One region of the Scopulibacillus cellulosilyticus genome, then DNA from elsewhere that is predicted to be linked to it. Evidence: a T-box and tRNA genes for the amino acid it is inferred to sense, from the RefSeq annotation. Region 1 holds a T-box; the other holds one or more tRNA genes.
What was found. The T-box of region 1 lies ahead of ACFQRG_RS09425 (valine--tRNA ligase). A T-box ahead of a tRNA ligase gene usually reads a tRNA of that ligase, here a tRNA-Val.

Region 1 (10,554 bases):
TCGAAGATGTATTTGTTATGATTGAAACCTTTGATTATAGTATGCCTGAAAAAAATTGTATTCAGTTAGAAGCGGATATCTCTATAACAGGTCTGATCGAAGAAAATTCTTTTCCGGCTTACGGAGATGATAATAATAATGACAGTGAAAATGCCGTTAATCATCCGTATCTTGCCGATAAATCACTGGAATCAGAGCAAACAGATGATTTTCATCCGGACAGTAATGAAATACCTTTCCAACAAAGTTTTCAATTTGAGGCCTCAAGAGATGTTGACAATAAACCGGATCAACAAGAAAGCCCGCAAATAGAAATGAAGAAAAGGGAAGAAGATCACAAGAAACAATCAACATCTTTTAGAGAGGACAAGGACCAATTTTCACCTTTTAATCATTATTCTTTGTCCAATCAAGACTTTGGCGATCATGATGAGAAGTCCATTAATCAGATATCTCAGGATGATATCCTTCCATTGCGGCCAATTTTCCCTAATATAGATAAAATACCGGAACAAGATGAGGTTCAAACAAATACGGACTCACAATATCAATATAATTATAATCAAATGAAAAAGGATACTGACATAGAATGGGAGCATCAAGAAGCGCTTCGCCAAAATTATAATGAAACGTCCGACGATGAAAGCCTGGAACTTTATGACAATCAACACGGCGTCGAACAAGATCAAGTTAATAATGATAGAGATAACATTGATGAAGCTGCTCAGAAAGTTCAATACGAAAATTTTGATATATCAAATGAAGAAGATGAAACAACAGAATACAATGAGGATTTGTCCTATTCAAAACGGGAAAATGAAAGCAGCAGCTATAACGGAGAAGACCATGATTCGATAGAAGAAACTGAGGATGAATCAAATTATCAAGAAAATCAGAATCATGCCGAAAGCGATAAAGGCAGATTTGAAAAAAAGATTAAGGTCGTTCCTAAAGAAAACAAGAATGTAAACAAAAAAGAAAACAAAAAAGAGACGAAAGAGGAAAACAAAAAAGAAAACAAAGAAGTTGAAAAGCAAAATAAAAAATTAGAGAAGTCTGAAGAAAAAGCGGTTAAAAAGGAAAATAAGCAAAAATACAAGGAAAACAAAAAAGAGAAAAAGGAAATTGAAAATCAGGAAAATGTGAATAAGGAAGCAGAAAATGAAGAAAAAGGGTATGAGTCAGAAAACGAACCTAAGAAAAAAATGAGCAAACGTGAAGAAAATGCTTTATACCTGACAAGTATGCTGACTAACGAAAATGAACAATTTTCCAAAGTTAAAATGTGCATTGTACAAAGCGGTGATTCAATTGAATCTATCTCGGAGCGCTACCAAGTACCAGTGACGAGCATTTTAAGAAAAAACAATTTAGAGTCTGATTTTGTTGATGAAGGGCAAGTGTTATATATTCCGATTCCAAAAAAACGTTAATAAAACTGTTCAAAAATTGAGTCCTCGTATTTTGAATAAAAGATAAAAAATACAGAAGGGACCATATGTTATTATGGATATCCTCTCTTTAATTAAAACACATTATTATTTTGAAAACGCAGCATGGTCTCGTGAACATGAGCCAATCATTGAGACCGGCACCGAAAAGAAAAAAGTTTATTTTTGGCGGGATTTTAATACTCTGCAATGGCATATTAATTGGCGGCACAGGTTATATTGTGACGCCTTTTATGTTGACCGGATGCTGGTGACCGGATCCGGTCAGCTTTTTATTCCATTTGAATCAGGCGGGTTTTTAACATGTCATGATGTATTAGAAGAACGCGCTGACTTGGAAGGCAATGAAAAATCATGGGGACAATTTATCGGTACTGTGTTAAACAGAAGTATGGTGCCAGCAAAAGGTTATTCTCAATTATTAAGTCAAAATATAGAAAAGACATATCAAACATTTGAATATATGCATAGATGGCAACCGCAAATAAATAGTGCAGAGTATCAAATGATAAAGCGCTGTGTACCGACAGTCGGGGAACGGATTAGAAAAATGAAGTCTTTGCTGCGTCAAAACGAGTTAGAATATGTACCATACACGACGGCTTTTTTACCGGTTGAAAGAGGAAAATGGCTGTCCGGCAAACTATTTTGGGAGATTGGTCAGTCAACACCTGTTATAGGATACAGAACCTTTTCTGATTTTCTAAAGAAATGGTTAATGGCAACCAATGAAAAGAGTTTTTACAATTTAGTAGAAACTGTTGACAAGATTTCTCCCTTAAACCGTCATGCACATCAACTATTAGCAGATTTATATTTTCCGGATGAATGGCAAAGAATGGTTGATAACTTACGATTTGAACGTCAACAAATATTATTTGAACAGTTTAAAACAGAATGGGATGCAACGAGCCGGACAACAACTTTTTTTTATCAATTTCTTAAGGAACAGGGGTATGTTTTATGACAACGGCTGCCGAAGAAAATGAGCTTTCCCGTGTGTTATTTCATTATGATTTTACGCCGGCTCATATTGAGCAAAGGAATTCTATTATTAAAATAGAAACTTTTCGGGGGATTTTTGCTTTAAAAGGGACACCTATGTCCGCGTCAAAACAGCAGTCCTTTCTTGCTGCCCGCAACGCTTTAACCAGCCGTTCGTTGAGTGCTTTGCCTATTCTGCCAAATAAATATGGAGACCATTTTATCAATAGTGAAAGTCAATGCTATTATTTGATGCCTTGGATAAATGAGACAACAACTGATTTGCATGTTAAATATGAGCGGTTAATAGATGCCGCGGCTGCCTTGCATAGCGGGACCGTACAGACAGTCAGGAAAAATAAAGAAGAGACTGAGACATTTTATCAACAAATCATGGACAGATGGCAAAGAAGAAAAGAATTTTATGAACGTTTTGCCGACTTTGCTGAACACAGGATTTACCCTTCACCATTTGAACAATATTATTTGACAACCTTTGTACAATTAATGAGAGAACACGAGCAAATGAAAAATGTTCTTGACCAATGGTCTCAAGCTAATGCCGAGTCCGAAGAAGATCGCATTGTTTTATGTCACCGCCAACTTTTGCCGGAGCATCTCCTGATAGAAAATGAACAAAATTATTTAATAAGTCTCGAACACGTACAACCGGACCGACCGGCTTCGGATTTAGTTTTTTTATTAAAAAGGGCAAACAAGGATCTCCGGTTCGATGAAGAACAATGTCATCAAATGATACAGCGCTATCTATCCCAATTCCCTTTAAGCAGTCAAGAAAGGTTATTGTTAAGAGGCATGATTCATCAAACAAATGAGTTTCATCAAATTCTTGTTGATTACATTGAAAGGACTGATCGTACTGGTGATATCACTTTTGTTGAAAGATGGTCAAAGACCCTTTCCGTGTTTGAAGGGATATATCATTTGGATAAAGTTTTAGATCAAACCGAAGAACCGGGACAGTCTAAATCCACCCCTTAAGAAAACAAATATAACAACAAATAAGCAAAACGAGAATAATAACATCAATTCCCGTAGCAAAGAAAATGGTTCGTAATAATTGAAAGCAAATGAGCGGAAGAAGAATAACTTCAAAACCGTCTCTGATTTTTCTTAGCCAAGGCGGCATATTAAAGCGATTAAACATATGCTTATCCCCCTTTAAAGTATTCTTTATACAGTCTATGAAAAACGCCCATGCTTGTGACGTATAAATATGATTTTATAGGTTAAAATAAGAACATCTGTTGACGAATGAGCATATTTTTAATTAAAATAAGATTGTTAATATAAGTAGATGCTGAGACAGGGAAGAGTACATGATTGGAAGCTATAAGAGAGAGAAGTCATTAGCTGAGAGGCTTCTTTAGCGGAAGATATGGAAGTCGCCCTTGAGCTGCTTTTTTGAATAGCTTGAAATAGTGTTCAAATTGAACATCCGCTAAGTAGAAAAAGCCGGTTTTACACCGTTATCCAGTTAAGCGTGTATGGATTATTCCGTATAAATTAAGGTGGTACCGCGGAGCTTTCTTCGTCCTTTGTGAGAAGAAGGCTCTTTTTATTTTGTTCAAAAGATGAAGGAGGAAAAAAATGGAGCACACCAAACGTGAAATGGCCACAAAATATGATCCAAGCCAAACTGAAGAAAAATGGTATGATACTTGGAAAAAAAATAATTATTTTAAAGCAGGAATGGATACTTCAAAACCGCCATATTCCATCGTTATCCCGCCTCCAAATGTAACCGGAAAGCTGCACCTGGGGCATGCTTGGGATACGACGATGCAAGATTTATTAATTAGATTCAAACGCATGCAAGGTTATGATGCGCTTTACCTTCCGGGAATGGATCATGCCGGGATTGCGACTCAGGCAAAAGTTGAAGGTAAATTAAAGGAGCAAGGGACTTCAAGATATGAGCTTGGCCGCGAGAAATTTTTAGAAGTTGCATGGGAATGGAAAAAAGAATATGCAGAATTTATTCGAAAACAATGGGCAAAGCTTGGCCTTTCCCTGGATTATTCCCGCGAACGTTTCACTCTTGATGAAGGTTTGTCAAATGCCGTAAAAAAAGTCTTTGTTAATCTTTATGAAAAAGGGCTGATATACCGCGGTGAATACATTATAAACTGGGACCCGGCAACGAAAACAGCTTTATCCGATATTGAGGTTATTTATAAGGAGGTAGAAGGACATCTCTACCATTTAAAATACCCGCTTAGTGATGGTTCAGGGACAATTGAAATTGCGACAACAAGACCTGAAACGATGCTCGGCGATTCAGGAATTGCCGTTCACCCGGATGATGAACGCTATCAGGATATGATAGGAAAAACAGCTATCCTTCCTATCGTGGGCAGGGAAATTCCGATTGTAGCCGATGAATATGTAGATATGAGCTTTGGTTCCGGCGCGGTTAAAATTACTCCGGCTCATGATCCTAATGACTTTGAAATTGGCAACCGTCATCATCTTGAGCGCATCCTTGTCATGGATGAATCAGGAACGATGAATGAACAAGCCGGAAAGTACCAAGGTCTAGATCGCTTTGAATGCCGGAAACAAATTATTAAGGACTTAGAAGCTGACGGTGTCTTAGATCGGATTGAAGATCATCATCATTCGGTTGGTCATTCAGAACGAAGCGGCGCTGTTGTTGAACCATATTTGTCAACACAATGGTTTGTCAAAATGAAACCGCTCGCTGACGCATCGGTCGCCCTTCAGAAACAGAATGATAAAATTCGCTTTGTCCCGGAACGCTTTGAAAATACTTATTTGCATTGGATGGAAAATATCCGTGACTGGTGTATTTCAAGACAGCTTTGGTGGGGTCACAGGATTCCAGCCTGGTATCATAAAGAAACCGGCGAGGTATATGTTGGTATCAATGAACCTGAAAATCCTGAAGATTGGAAGCAGGATGAGGATGTTCTTGATACATGGTTCAGTTCAGCGCTATGGCCGTTTTCTACCATGGGTTGGCCAGATGAAGAAGATCCTGATTTCAAACGTTATTTCCCGACAAACACGCTTGTCACCGGATACGATATTATCTTCTTCTGGGTTGCCCGGATGATTTTCCAATCGATTGAGTTTACAGGCGGAAAGCCTTTTGATGATGTTTTATTACATGGGTTGGTCCGTGATGCCGAAGGCAGGAAAATGAGTAAATCGCTTGGCAATGGTATTGATCCAATGGATGTTATTGATAAATACGGCGCCGATGCCCTTCGTTATACACTGGCAACCGGGACAACGCCTGGACAAGATTTAAGGTTCCAATGGGAAAAGGTTGAAGCGAATTGGAACTTTGCCAATAAGATATGGAATGCATCACGCTTTACCATCATGAACCTTGGAGATTTTACTGCTGAGGATATCGATTTATCAGGTAAGAAAACTGTCAGTGATCAATGGATTTTGACAAGGCTGAATCAAACGATTGAAAAGGTTACAAATCTCTTTGAAGCCTATGACTTCGGAGAAGCCGGCCGTTACCTCTATTCATTTATTTGGGATGATTTCTGTGATTGGTATATTGAAATGGCTAAATTGCCGCTATATGGTGATGATGAGGAAGCGAAACAAACAACCAAGTCGGTTCTTACTTATGTTCTGGATAAAATTTTAAAGCTTTTACATCCGATTATGCCGTTTGTAACTGAAGAAATTTGGCAGCACTTACCTCATAAAGGAGAAACAATTCTTCTGTCTGATTGGCCAACGGTAAATGAAAAGTGGCATTCGGAATCGGCTGTACAAGAGATGACATTGCTGCAAAATATCATTCGTTCAATCCGCAATATTCGTGCCGAAATGAATGTGGCGCCAAGCAAACCCATTCATATTCAAATTAAGGCAGCGTCAGATATAGAAAAAGAAAGTCTTATTAATAATAAGGCATACCTGGAAAGATTTTGTAACCCTGAAACATTAGATATTCAAACAGAACTCGAAGCTCCTGAAAAATCAGTATCATCTATTGTGACGGGCGCAGAAATTTATTTGCCGCTTGAAGGCTTAATTAATATTGATGAAGAAATTAATCGTTTGAAAAAAGAACTTGAAAAGCTTAACTTTGAAGTTGAAAGAGTTCAAAAGAAACTAAGCAACCAAGGTTTTGTTAATAAAGCGCCAAAGAAAGTGGTTGACGAAGAAAAAGCAAAAGAAAAAGATTACCTGGAAAAACGCCAAAAAGTTGAAGAAAGAATCAAGGAGCTTCAAGGCTGAAGAAATCCTTAGTGTCAAGTTGCAAATAAGGGTGACGGACAATGTTCGTCATCCTTTCCAATGGAGGTTATTATGATGTTTAAAACAATAGAAGAAACGATGAACTGGATACATCAACTTCTTCCTCATGGTATTAAACCGGGTACGATGAGAATGGAGCGGGTCTTAGAGAGGCTTAACCATCCCGAAAGATCGCTTCGTACGATTCATGTTGGCGGGACGAATGGCAAAGGCTCAACAGTCAGTTTCCTAAGAAACATTTATCAAAAAGCGGGATTTGATGTCGGGACATTTACATCACCGTATATTACAAGCTTTAATGAACGGATTTCTGTCAATGGTGAAGGAATCAGTGATGAGGATTTAATTAAAGCGGCAAATATTATTTATCCTTACGTCAAAGAATTGGAAGGCACTGATCTTGGGACACCGACAGAATTTGAGGTTGTGACCTTAATTGGCATCGTTTATTTTGCGAAAATTAACTTTTGTGACCTGGTTATTTTCGAAGTTGGTCTTGGCGGAAGATTAGATTCAACAAACGTTATTGCGCCGTTAGTTTCAATTATTACAAATGTCGGCATGGATCATATGCAGTACCTTGGCAATTCCATTCAGGAAATTGCCCGCGAAAAAGCCGGAATTATAAAATCTGGTACAGCAGTTATTACTGCAAGTGATCATCCGGATGCTCTTAAAGTTATTCAAGAAACATCGGAAGAGAAGCATGCCAAACTATACGTTTTTGGACAGTCATTTCATATTACAGATCACGGCGGTGATGATGAAGAATGCTTTGATTTCTCATCCGTGTTCAGCCATTATTCGAACTTAACAACAAAAATGAAAGGGTTTCATCAGCTCATCAATGCAGCAACGGCATTAATGGCAGTTGATTATTTAAAAACATATTTTGCTTTGCATGTAGAAGAAGAACATGTGATTCAGGGTATTAAAGAAACGCATTGGCCGGGGCGTTTTGAAATTTTAACGGCAGATCCGCTAGTTATATTGGATGGCGCGCATAATCCTGAAGGTATGCATGCTTTAGCGGAAACGGTTGAACGTTATTATAAAGACCGGACGATTAAAGTCCTTTTTGCCTCATTAACAGATAAAAAAAATGAAGCGATGTTGGAGGAGGTTGAAAAGATAGCAGACGAGCTTACTTTCACATCATTCGACTTCCCAAGGGCAGCTAAAGCGGATGAATTATACGGTTATTCAAATCATCCGCATAAAATACAGGCCGATGACTGGCAACATGCATTAGCCGGCATGAAGCGTGATGCAGATGAAAATGATGTCATTCTTGTAACAGGATCTCTTTATTTTATTACCGAAGTTCGACAAAGCTTCAACCTGAATAAACATCAATGAGGCTTTACGATAGATAGGAAGCTGGAAATAATCCTGAATAAGCTGCGATGAGAAATGGCCTTTACTTCTTGAATAGTTCAACGGCGCAGGCACACACTCATTCCTGCATTTAAATTCACCAATCGACAAGTTAGGATCGCCTTTTATCCTAACTTGTTTTTAAATTAAAAAACTATTCCAAAGTTGATGAAATTTTAGTAAAATATGTTTAAATCTTAAAAGGATGTGAGGTTTATAGTTATTTACTTTTATATTTTTATTGTCGGGTTAATTCTTGGTTCCTTTTATAATGTTGTTGGTATCCGGGTAAGCCGGGGCCAATCCATTGCATTCCCGTCGTCACATTGTCCAAATTGCCGCCGGAAAATCCCCATTCATGAAATGATTCCATTTATTTCTTACCTTTTTTTACTCGGAAAATGCCGCGGCTGCGGTATCCGCATTTCTTTAATATATCCAATCGTTGAAATCTCCTGTGCTTTATTGTTTGTTTTTACCTTCATTATTGAACCTTCACTTTCCTCAATTATTATGGGATGGCTCTTAATCTCCCTTCTGCTTATCATTTTTGTTTCGGACATAACAGATATGATCATACCTGATAAGGTTCTTATCGTATTTTTTATTCTTTTTATCTTCTATAGAATTATTTTCCCAATCTCTCCATGGTGGCAATCTGCCGCTGGAAGTATCGCCGGTTTTTTTATTCTTTTTTCTATTAATTATATTAACAGGGGGAGCATCGGCGGAGGAGATATTAAGCTTTTTACCGTGCTGGGATATTTATTAGGTCTGGAGACTGTGTTATTAGCATTGTTTTTATCAGCATTTTTTGGTGCGGTCATCGGCGGGGGAGGACAATTGACAGGATGGTTGAAGAAGGGACAGCCTATACCGTTTGGTCCGTTTATTTCACTTGGGACGCTTATGGCATTCTTCTTTGGGGAGCAAATGATGCGCTGGTACGTATCTTTGGTTTCGTAGTGTAAAAAAATGACGAAAAGAAATTAGGACAGGACGACAAAAGTCTTGTCTTTTTTTTGACGATGTATGCTATTCTTCGATATACACGTAATATTCTGGGAAGGAGTGGTTGCTATTGGTCAAAAAAAAGACTGATCCAGACATTATTGTTAAATTTAACGGCAAGGAACATTCCCTCGAAGAAATAACTAAGGCGGAAACTGCGGCCGCTGATTCTGATAAAAGTCTTAATTGGCGTCAAGTATTTCCCAATGAAGAAAAGGAAACGCTTAAATCTGATAAAATAGAAGAGCAATCTGCTGTCACCCATGAAAGCTTGGTATCAAAATTAAAGAAAAAGAAAAGTAAGACTAAAAGTGAAAATGACCATATACCAATCTTCCTGTTAATAAAACATATTTGGATACCTCTGCTTGCGGCAATAATCGTAGGTATGGGCTTGGGATTCACTCTCCTTTTAGCTTTTTCGGGACATGGAAAAAATCATGCAGTCTCAACTGTTTCAAACACGGAAACTGCCAGTCAACCGGGCCAATCACTGAAGCAAAATGCTTCTGCACTCCCCGCTAAAGATCTCAGCCTTCATTTATATGTTATCCAAGCAGGTGTATTTTCAAATAAAAGCCAAGCAGATGCACTGGTTAATGGCTTTCACGAGCAAGGTGTGCCGGGAGTAGTTGAAAAGGACGGCAATAATTATGTATTTATTGGCGCTCAAACAAATCAATCGGATGTTAACCGTATGAAAAATTATTTCAAGGATCAAAGCATTAGTGTTTATACAAAAGATTGGACCGCAAAAAGCAAGCAGAAGACAGTTAAACGAAATGCCTATAACTTTATGAAATTAGGCAATGATTTATTAGTATCAATGATTCCCGTAAGCGGACAAATGATTCTCAATGAAGGCGGTTCAATCAATAATAAAGATATGAATAAAATAAAGGCAATGGAAAGTGAGTTAAAAAAGGCGGAAAATGAAGCTGAAGGCGTGTTTACGAAGAAAGATCAGGATAAACTTCACTCGTTTTCCAACCAAATTTCTAAAAGTGTCCAATACTTAGATAAGCATAAGGATAAACTTGATAAAAAGACAGGAAGTTACCTGCAGCAGCATTTGCTTAATGCTATGCTGCTCTATAAAGAGCTGTTATCATAAAACTCGCCGCGGTGAGTTTTTTTGTTTTGCCTTGTCATAAAAAATAAAGTCCTGACGAACCCTCTTTATTGGGATTGGATAGGAACATGAAAAGATTTTTTAATGACAGAGGAGTAACGTTATGATACATTTATGTTATCAATCATACATCCTCTTTTAACCTCTTCAACTATCATGTTAATGCTGATTTCATCCTTCCTTTTTCATGAACGCTCTTTTCAAATCTTAACTCACCCGGTCGAATCATCTATACTCAATGTCGGTAACGATGAAGTGCTCGCGTTCAAATGACTGTAAGTGCGTGTTCAAAACTTATTGAACATCTTTATTATAAGGAAATGG
Region 2 (10,554 bases), on a different contig from region 1:
TTGATACCCGCTTCCTCTAAGGCTTTGTACAGTCCTATATTACTCATGACTGTCGTAACCAGCGTGTCATGGTGCAGCCTGCCTTCACTTTTTAAATACTTTGCACAAATGTACATAATTTGATCGCCGTCTACGATATTCCCGTTCTCATCAACAGCGATAAGGCGGTCGCCGTCTCCATCAAAAGCCAGCCCAATATCAGCGCCCTTTTCTTTAACAAGCTCGACTAAGGCTTCAGGATGCGTTGAACCGACGCCTTCGTTAATATTTGTCCCATTTGGAGATGTGCCCATTGTTGAGATATCTGCTTCCAAATCTGCAAAAAGATGCGGTGCTAGGGAATAGGTAGCACCGTTTGCGCAATCTAATGCTATGTGGATACCTGCAAAATCTTCTACGTGAACCGTTTGTTTTAAGAACTGAAGATACTTTTGCCCGCCCTCAAAGTAGGCGCTTTGTGAGCCGATATCTGCGCCAACAGGACGCGGCAGGTTATCTTCATCCTTATCTAATAATTGTTCAATTTCTGCTTCTTGTTCGTCGCTCAGTTTAAATCCATCCGCCCCAAAAAACTTAATACCATTGTCAGCAACCGGATTATGTGATGCGGAAATCATGACACCCGCCTGTGCCCCCATCACTTTAGTTAAATAGGCTACTCCTGGAGTAGAAATAACACCAAGCTTCATTACTTCTACACCAATGGATAGCAATCCCGCGATTAATGCACTTTCTAACATATATCCCGAAATGCGTGTATCATGACCGACAAGAACTTTTGGGCGGTCCGCTTCCTCAGTTAATACATAGCCGCCGTAACGGCCCAATTTAAAAGCAAGCTCCGGTGTCAGTTCAGTATTGGCTACACCTCTTACACCGTCAGTTCCAAAGTATTTTCCCATTTCTTTATCGCTCCTTATCTTCGCCTTCGTTGTTTGTCTGAGTCGATGCTTTTTCAACAGCAGAGTCACTATCGTTAATTTTTTGTTGTTTTAATTTATTCCTCTTGTACGGAATGCCCTTTTGAATATCACCCGGGGCTTATATTAGCAGGAACCGGGTGTGGACCCTCGCCTAACTGCTTATTTACAGTAAGAAATATCTTTATCAGATTTCCGCTTTTAACCCGGAACTTCTTATTGACATTTAAGGCCAAAAGAATTCTGTTTGGAATCCCTGCCATTAGAGCTAATTTGTGTTATCATTCTGCCCGTCATCTTTGGTTGTGTTATCTTTCGAATCATCCGAGTGTCCTGTTGATGTTGAACCTGAACCTGATGTAGTCTGATGGCCATTGTCATTTTGATTATTATTTTTACTATCGTTATCATTATTATTGTCATTATTGCTTGGGGTGTTCTCATTTGAAGAACCCGTTTGATTTTGGTCATTATTTGCCGACGTGTCACCATCTTTGGAAGATTGACCATTATCATCATTTTGCCCGTCATCTTTGGATGTGTTATCTTTCGAATCATTCGAGCTTCCATTTGACGTTGTACCTGATGTTGCCTTGTCTTTATCACTTTGACTATTATCTTTACTGTCATTACTGCTATTATTGTTATTATCACTTGGGGTGCTATCATTTGAAGAACCCGTTTGATTTTGGTCATTATTTGCTGACGTGCCACTGTCATTGGAAGATTGGTCATTATTATTATCTGATGTTGTTTGATTGTTATCTTTAGTTTCTTGGCCATTACTTTTTTTCGATGAACCTGAAGCTGTTACCTTAACTTTTACTTTGATTGTGCCTGGATCAACCTTTTTCACTCCATTCGGTGTTGGTACGTCTAAATGAAATGTTTTATCACCAGTTATTTTATCCAGGGGTAAAACAACGCCATCTATAGAATCAATCGTATCTAACACATCTTTGCTTCCATATATTGTTACTGTTTGGGGGTCAACTTGTATTGAATCAATACTGACCCCATCCGGCAGTTGACCCTGTTCACTGATATGAATCGGAACCTTTTTAGCATCGCCGCCTATGATCGGTACTTTTACATAGGTTTTTGATGGGCTGATATTCACATTAAGCAGATTGCCGCTGCTGTCATAAGCATGAAGTGTCGCTTGTTGCCTAACGGTGCTGCTTGCCCCGCTGACATCCACAACCCCCTTAACAAACGCTACGGAATCAACCGCTTTTTTGCTGCCGGTTACTTTAACCGTGTCTGTGCTTGCTTCAGGCACGCCCACATTATAACCGCTTTGAACCTTGTCTTTATTTGCTACATCTATGCTGACAGGGAGTGTTTTTGACGTTTTATCTTGAACTTCTACATTAACATTTGACGGCACGGGGGTCACTTTAATGCCCGATGGAAAGCCGTCTGTTTGAACTGTAGCCGAATAACGTCCAGGTCCCTTGCCGTTAAGATTTATATATACCTTGCGATTACTTAATAATTTAGCTTTTAAAATAAGGTCGCTCGGCCCCTTCATCTCTACCTTAACGGTACTTGGCGCCCCTGTAACGACATAATTATCTTGGTCATATATGACCTCTAACGGCTCGGTCACGGCGGCAGTCTGGCTTGACTTGCCAATAATCCTTGTAGCCTGGCCGCCCGCCGATTGATCATTCGATGAGACAACGGTATATAACATTAACGCAATCAGAAATGAAAGTATTCTTATAAACCATTTGCTTTTAAATAATTTATCCATGATGCTTACCTCTCCAATTCCAGCGTAAAGAGCTGCTAGTTCTTGAGGTATATATTAATTCCTGTTCTAACAATTCTTTCAGGTTGTCTTCAGAGATATCACGTTTCAACTCACCGTTTTTCGTTACCGAAATACCGCCCGTTTCCTCTGAAACAACAACGGTAATACTATCGGTAACTTCACTGACACCCATCGCAGCCCTGTGCCGTGTACCTAGTTCTTTTGAAATAAAAGGACTTTCAGATAACGGCAAGTAACATGCCGCAGCTGTTATTTCATTCCCCTTTATAATAACCGCCCCATCATGCAAAGGGGTATTTGGAATGAAAATATTAATTAAGAGCTGTGAAGACAAATGAGCATTCATTGGTATGCCCGTTTCTATATATTCATTTAACCCTGTTTCCCGTTCAATAGACATCAAGGCGCCAATCCGCCGCTTGGCCATGTAAGAGGTTGCTTTAACAATGCCTTCAATTGTTTGCTTTTGTTTTTCATCCTTAGGCGCTTGACGAGAAAATAACCGGCCCCGCCCTAACTGTTCTAACGCTCTTCGCAATTCAGGCTGAAAAATAATGATAATCGCAAACAATCCGTACGTAATAGCGATATTTGATAACCATTCTAATGTTTTTAAGCCAAAGAAACTGCTTAAAAACCATATAGCAATGATAACCATAATACCTTTTAATAACTGTACGGCCTTTGTTCCTCTAATGACCATGATGATATTATAAATCACGAAAGTCACTAACAAGATATCAATTATTTCACTCAAATAATCTAAAATATTTATATGAATCCATGAAAACATGGCACTTTTCCTCCATATCAGATGCATATATGCCGCAAACTCAATTATAGCATAATATAAAATTTACATGTTCATACATTTCTTTTTAAAGAAAACATGCAGATTGGGAGTATGGCGGCGATTAGGCCTGGCACTTAAGAGCAAGTCTGACTGATTTACTCTTTTCGCAGTCCCGCTTCGTATAGTTCATTTCTGATATTAAGAATTATTCAATGACTGTATTAAGATTATGTGGGTATGAGTGGATCTTAGGCCCGTTCCCTAAAAAGGACTGCCTAAACGGGCAGCCATTTTAATATAAATAGACGTGTGAAAAAATCTTTAATATAATACCATGCCCATTCCATGATCTGATTGACCTTTTCAATTTTACCGGTGACATGACCGGCTGAAGCAAGGAGAGAATGACTGTTTATTAAAACAACATTCCCTTTAACCTTACCCTCTATTTTGGCCTTACCGTTTTGTACAATTAAATCCCCCTTTATAACCTCATCCTTTGGAACAACGACTGTGTGCCCATGATATTCAACACGCCCCTTTCCTTTAACCATAGCTTGAAACGGCGTTTGTTCCCATAGCGAAAAAACATAACCAAGCATTAAGAAGATAAAAATGGCCGCTGCAGTCATAACCGGGTGGCGTTTCATCCAACGTTTATATTTGTATTCCCTATTGGGTGCAGCAATGCAGCTTAAAACGGATGCAGTGAAATGTTCAGGGGGATGTTGTTGATCCAATTGTTTAATAAGATCCACCGATTTAACTAACTGATGATAATGCTGTTTACAATTATCACAAGCTTGTATATGAGCTTTTAGCTTCTCCTGTTCCCAGGTTGCAGCCTCTTTATCAAGAACAGCATCTATAAGCTGTTTCATCTCTAATGAACAAGCCATGATCTCACCTCTTTAAAAAAAGTGACGTAATCGTTTCCTTAGCGCTTCCCGTCCCCGATGCACTCTTGTTTTAACTGTAGTCTCCGGAATATCCAGAATTTCGCTGATTTCCTTTAGACTTAAATCCTGTAAATATTTTAAAACAATAACCGAACGATATTTCGGGGGCAATTGACTTATTTCATATTGAATGGTTTCCTGCATTTCATTTTCTAATAAATGTTCCTCGGGAAGCCGCTCACAAGAGGCAATATGCATATACATATTAAACCCATTGGTGCCGGGAATTTCCGCATCAAGATAATCACTTGGTTTTTTCTTTCGTAAATAATCTATAGATAAATTGGTTGCAATCCTATAAAGCCACGTCGAGAATTTCCTGTTCGTTTCATAGCGCTCAATATTTGTATAGGCTCTCAGGAAAGTTTCTTGGGCCAAATCTTCTGCTTCTTGCGGTAAACCCACCATTCGATAACATATATTATAAACCTGGTTTTTATAAAGATTAACAAGCTCGCTAAACGCGGCTTGATCACCTTTTTTTACTTTTTTAATTAAACGTTTAATCTTCGGGTCCATATTCAGCCTCATTTCTGAGTAATTATATATACGAAGATAGAAACATGAGGTTCCAGCTTAATTTTAGCAAACAATTGGTATTTAATGGCGGTTTTAATAAATAAATTTACAAACCCCCTTTAGTATAAATAACATTTTCATACAAACCAATCAGTTTATAAAGTAATACGCCAAGTTTATTATGAATAAAATCTTTTATGACGTTAGGCTTTTATGATTTAAGGGTAAGAAATAAGCAGCAAAAAATTTCATCAAAATGGAAGTGATTGATTAAAATGGATTAAAATAAGGGGGAACAAGAAATGGATAAAGATTATTCAATGGGCTTGTATGGTTTTGGGGCTTTTAGTGTTTTTATGTGGATTGTCTTTTTAGCCATTTATATTTTACAAGCAACAGCAATGTTCAAAATGTACCAAAAGGCAAACATTAAACATGCTTGGCTGGCCTATATCCCAATCGCGCAGCTGTGGCCATTTTTTTGGGCAATTAAAAAAAGCGCTTGGAATATTCTTTGGTTTTTGCTGCCTATTGCAGGCATCGTAATAGGTGTTATCATTTTAGCTGTATGGCAAGATACTCCTGCCTTTGTGATCTATAGATCTATATCATTTTGGTTCTTATATCTTCGATTATTCCAACTGTACTGTATATTATCTGGATGGTACGACTATTCAAAGCTTATAACATGAGTCCTCTTTGGTTGTTGGGGTTAATTGGCTGCATTATTCCGATTGTTAACTTCCTTGTCGGCATCGGTTTTGTTGTCCTTTATTGTTACATGGGCTTCAGTTCAAAAGTTCAGTACAACCCGGATTTTGACGCCAGAAAAATATAAAACCAAACGAAATATAACATTCGTTTTTTCCTTTCCAATTTAAACTTCAGTTTTTGATATCTCCTGAAAACTTGGCTGGTGCCAAGCCTTAATGCGAAGGCAGCCGCCTAGTAATCCAGAGCATAAGTCTCACTAACCAACTGTTTTCCCAGTCTCGCTGTCGCACTTATACTTTGATCCTATAGTGAAGTTAAACTTTCTGAAATTGCAAAAAGGATGTTTCTATTTTTATAAAAAAGGGAAGACTATGTTTAAGTTTATGTTTCGGAGGATATTTTGTCATGACCAGGTTTGAATTAATGGCCGAAATTGAAAAAACCCGCAGCCATCTTTTAATAGCTGCAAATACACAAACATTGTCGTCCAAAAATGTCCTGACACTTAGTACAAAACTTGATAAACTCATTAATCAATACCAAAAAACACAACATCTGGACATTTAATAAGCCAACCGCTTTAAATGATAATAGCGGTTGGCTTATTTATATGGGATAACTTTGTTAGAGAAGCTTTTCTCCAAATAATGAGCCCGCTAACGCAACAGCAGCTTCGGCTGTTTTATTTTTTTCATCTATTATTGGATTCACTTCTACAAATTCTGCAGATGTAATAATATCAGCTTCTGACAGCATTTCCATGGCTAAATGGCTTTCACGGTATGAAATGCCTCCTAACACAGGAGTTCCAACGCCAGGAGCATCACTTGGATCCAGTCCATCCAGATCCAAACTAAGGTGAACACCATCTGTCCGGTCCTTTAAATAATTGATGGCATCGTTCATAACCGCAGTCATTCCTAATCTATCTATTTCATGCATCGTAAAGACACGAATATTCTTCTCACGAATCAGTTCCTTTTCGCCTTTGTCCAAAGAACGCGCGCCTATAATAACAACATTTTCAGGCTTAACCTTAGACTGATAGCCGCCGATACTTGTCAGTGAAGCGTGTCCCAACCCTAAGCTTGCTGCAAGGGGCATACCATGAATATTTCCGGAGGGTGAAATTTCTGCTGTATTCAAATCACCATGAGCATCATACCAAATAACGCCTAAGTTTTTATGCGGTTTAGCGACACCGGCCAATGTTCCGATCGCTATACTGTGATCACCGCCTAAAACGAGCGGGAAACGATCTTTTTCAATGATGTCACTAACCGCGTGATATAGTCTCTCGTTCGTTTCGGTAACCGCTTTCAAATTTTTCAACAATAAATGATCTTGTTCCTTTTTATCAGGACGGCTGATTTCAATATCACCGTAATCTTCTACATCATAGCCAATAGCCTCCAGCCTTTTGACTAACCCGGCATATTTTATTGCACTTGGGCCCATATCTACGCCTCTTCTTGATTGTCCTAGATCCATTGGTGCGCCAATTATTGATATTTGCTTTTTCATCTATTACAGCCTCCTTTGACTACACTTCTATTTTATACATAAGTGGTTGAGACTACAAATGTTAAAAATAGAAAATTATTTGTTTACTTTAATTAAAAAAATGCACCATCTCATTTCTTCATTTAATTAATATCCATTTATTTTAAATAAATGATGAAATTGAAGTTTTCAACATCAAAAAACAAAAAACCTTAAACTGATTAAAGTCTAAGGTCAAAGGGATTTGTATTTGAGTTTGGTGGAGCCTAGCGGGATCGAACCGCTGACCTCCTGCGTGCAAAGCAGGCGCTCTCCCAGCTGAGCTAAGGCCCCATTATAATGGAGCGGAAGACGGGATTCGAACCCGCGACCCCCACCTTGGCAAGGTGATGTTCTACCACTGAACTACTTCCGCGTTATTTATATTTAATGCGGGTGAAGGGACTTGAACCCCCACGTCCGTAAAGGACACTAGACCCTGAATCTAGCGCGTCTGCCATTCCGCCACACCCGCGTTCTGGATGTTGGACATTAGAAGTTTGAAGTTGGATTCTTTTGAATCTCATCAAAGCAAAAGCAGTTATTCTAACGTCTTACTTCTAACCTCTAACTTCTAGAATGATGAGCCATGGAGGATTCGAACCTCCGACCCTCTGATTAAAAGTCAGATGCTCTACCGACTGAGCTAATGGCTCAAAGTGGTGGAGGGAGAAGGATTCGAACCTTCGAACCCGTAGGGAGCGGATTTACAGTCCGCCGCGTTTGGCCTCTTCGCTATCCCTCCATGCCATATTCATAACTTGTTAAATAAAAAATGCCGGCCAGAGGACTTGAACCCCCAACCTACTGATTACAAGTCAGTTGCTCTACCAATTGAGCTAGGCCGGCATAATGGTGGAGGATACAGGGCTCGAACCTGTGACCCCCTGCTTGTAAGGCAGATGCTCTCCCAGCTGAGCTAATCCTCCAATATGTATGTTGGTGACCCGTACGGGATTCGAACCCGTGTTACCGCCGTGAAAGGGCGGTGTCTTAACCACTTGACCAACGGGCCAATGTTTTTCTTCTTCAATCGACATTTATTATTATATCTAGACAATCATCATTTGTAAAGAGGAATATAAAAACTTTTATTTTCTGAATACTTAACAGTAATTGTACATAAACTGACCTTTTATTTTTCCTTTTTATCGTCCTTTGATTGTTTACTTTTAAGCCATTTTTCAATTGGTGTAGGAAACAAACGAAGATACTGTACAGTAATTACTGCGGGAAGTATATAGCCTATTGCTGCTTCTAAAATAGCAACACCCCTGGACCATCCAAATGGGGTTATATCACCATATCCAACCGATAACAATGTAATTGCACTAAAATATAAAGTTCTTGTACCTTTATCAACCCAATAAGGCATATCGGTTATCGCTGTATGATGCTCAACAATTTGTCCAAGGTTAAGAACATCTAATATTAAATAAATGACTGTAAAGGTTCCGATAATATTTACACATAATATGAATAAAGCCAGCGAATTATAAATTAATCCATGTCTGTTCATAGCTCAAACCCCTTTGTACATGCTATGCAACAGGTCACAGAAATATTTAATAAAGAGGATTTAGCTGGGTGTTAAGTCTCAAAGAAATACAACTTTCTGGTTGAAAGGCACCTGCTTGAATCATCTTCTATACAGCTTTGCGGCGAATTTTGATTCACACCTTTAAATATTCTTTGCATAGAAGCAGTTTTTAATACTTCGGCCTCATCTTGGCAGCCGCTCTTAAACAACATCTACGTTACCAGGATAGTATGAAAACAGAGGCCTTAGAAAAAGGCCTCTGTAACCTGTGAAAATGTTGGAGCAAAGCTCCTGATTGTTCAGCCAAGTTAACGGTTTGGGAAAAGTTCCCTTTGACGCCACATTTGACCCATGCGGTTTCTTACCGCATTTGTCATTCTATTATTTGGCTTCATCATTTGATAAGCAACAGCGCCAATTCCAACCGAAGCAATTAACGGCATCCAATTTGTTCTTTGATCCAACGCTATCACCACTTTTTTAATATTGTTCACTTGTTTGCGAACAATATTATATTTAGCCAAATGTGTTCTTTTCATGTTAGTTAATCGTTACCATCAAACATAATAAAGATGATCAGAGCTATTATCGCTTACATTACAACATTTTTCCCGAAAACAACTTTTCTAAATCCTTTAGTCATTTAAAAATTATATCTTGATGGGATGCCATCATACAAACTTAATAAAACCCATCCCAAATTTATAATTGTCATATAAGCCTTTTAGAGCATTTCACCTGTATAGAAAGAGCTCGTTAGTTGATCAAAGTCATAACCTTTCAGTTCTTCCAACCTAATATTGGCGTGTGCACCTTCATGCACCATAAGATTACTGTTTTCACCAACATGTATTAAAATTACAGGCTTGCCAACAGCAAAAGCGTAACCAAATTCCCATGCCGTTCCGCTGTCTGAATAGTTGCCATGATAAATACCTACAACTGCTTCAGCCCACTTAATGTATTTAATATCCTTCATAAATGTTTCAATTGACCATTGACGTGAACCCACTTCAACTTGTTTATCTATTGGATTTCGGAACGGTGAAAATACTTGCAGACCTTTTTCCTCTAAAATCTCTTCAACCTGCTCTAAATATGTAATCTCTTTTTTATTAAAAAATGGACTGGCTAAATAAACCCTTTTCATTCATTAACCTCCTTAATTCCCCAATTATATAAAAAAGGAGTTGAAAAAACAAAACGGAGAATAAGAACAAAACAAACACTTTTAATTATTTAACTGTAATAATTAAAAGCATTAAAAAAACCCCTTTATCAAGGGATTTTCGTCATCTGTTATAAAGCTTCCAACCGGACTTGAACCGATGACCCCTTCCTTACCATGGAAGTGCTCTACCGACTGAGCTATGGAAGCAATGGCTCCACAGGCAGGATTCGAACCTGCGACCGATCGGTTAACAGCCGATTGCTCTACCACTGAGCTACTGTGGAACAATATTAATAATTAATTCTGATATTTATCATTATAAAAAGTTTGCCTGGCAGCGTCCTACTCTCACAGGGGGAAGCCCCCAATTACCATCGGCGCTGAAGAGCTTAACGACCGTGTTCGGGATGGGAACGGGTGTGACCTCTTCGCCATTGCTACCAAGCCAACTACTTGAATCTGCTTCTCTGCAGGTTTGCGACGAGCAGGCAATACTTCATTGCTCTAACGTCGGTGCAGGAGCAGACTATGTATAAGAAGGTTGAACCTTCAAAACCAGAAGCGAATATAAGACATGTTGTAATTTGGTTAAGTCCTCGACCGATTAGTATCTGTC

Region 2: it encodes a tRNA-Val, which carries the amino acid that the T-box ahead of ACFQRG_RS09425 (valine--tRNA ligase) is inferred to sense. The anticodon was not compared.

What each region holds. Positions count from the first base shown of each region.
Region 1 is NZ_JBHTCO010000011.1:726-11,279, forward strand. It holds gene ACFQRG_RS09405 (LysM peptidoglycan-binding domain-containing protein) at 1-1,433, shown strand, start outside; gene ACFQRG_RS09410 (hypothetical protein) at 1,507-2,418, shown strand; gene ACFQRG_RS09415 (hypothetical protein) at 2,415-3,437, shown strand; gene ACFQRG_RS09420 (hypothetical protein) at 3,421-3,603, opposite strand; T-box leader at 3,750-3,998, shown strand; gene ACFQRG_RS09425 (valine--tRNA ligase) at 4,047-6,689, shown strand; gene ACFQRG_RS09430 (bifunctional folylpolyglutamate synthase/dihydrofolate synthase) at 6,765-8,069, shown strand; gene ACFQRG_RS09435 (prepilin peptidase) at 8,295-9,053, shown strand; gene ACFQRG_RS09440 (SPOR domain-containing protein) at 9,169-10,212, shown strand.
Region 2 is NZ_JBHTCO010000034.1:90-10,643, reverse strand. It holds gene glmM (phosphoglucosamine mutase) at 1-902, opposite strand, end outside; gene ACFQRG_RS16905 (CdaR family protein) at 1,189-2,679, opposite strand; gene cdaA (diadenylate cyclase CdaA) at 2,672-3,493, opposite strand; gene ACFQRG_RS16895 (anti-sigma factor) at 3,769-4,392, opposite strand; gene sigW (RNA polymerase sigma factor SigW) at 4,405-4,971, opposite strand; gene ACFQRG_RS16885 (hypothetical protein) at 5,274-5,663, shown strand; gene ACFQRG_RS16880 (hypothetical protein) at 5,675-5,809, shown strand; gene ACFQRG_RS16875 (aspartyl-phosphate phosphatase Spo0E family protein) at 6,091-6,252, shown strand; gene rocF (arginase) at 6,310-7,209, opposite strand; tRNA gene ACFQRG_RS16865 (tRNA-Ala) at 7,446-7,521, opposite strand; tRNA gene ACFQRG_RS16860 (tRNA-Gly) at 7,529-7,603, opposite strand; tRNA gene ACFQRG_RS16855 (tRNA-Leu) at 7,619-7,702, opposite strand; tRNA gene ACFQRG_RS16850 (tRNA-Lys) at 7,811-7,883, opposite strand; tRNA gene ACFQRG_RS16845 (tRNA-Tyr) at 7,888-7,972, opposite strand; tRNA gene ACFQRG_RS16840 (tRNA-Thr) at 8,004-8,076, opposite strand; tRNA gene ACFQRG_RS16835 (tRNA-Val) at 8,081-8,156, opposite strand; tRNA gene ACFQRG_RS16830 (tRNA-Glu) at 8,168-8,242, opposite strand; gene ACFQRG_RS16825 (ion channel) at 8,363-8,746, opposite strand; gene ACFQRG_RS16820 (hypothetical protein) at 9,076-9,306, opposite strand; gene ACFQRG_RS16815 (nucleoside 2-deoxyribosyltransferase) at 9,492-9,917, opposite strand; tRNA gene ACFQRG_RS16810 (tRNA-Thr) at 10,073-10,145, opposite strand; tRNA gene ACFQRG_RS16805 (tRNA-Asn) at 10,148-10,222, opposite strand; rRNA gene rrf (5S ribosomal RNA) at 10,268-10,383, opposite strand; partial or broken rRNA gene ACFQRG_RS16795 (23S ribosomal RNA) at 10,523-10,554, opposite strand, start outside.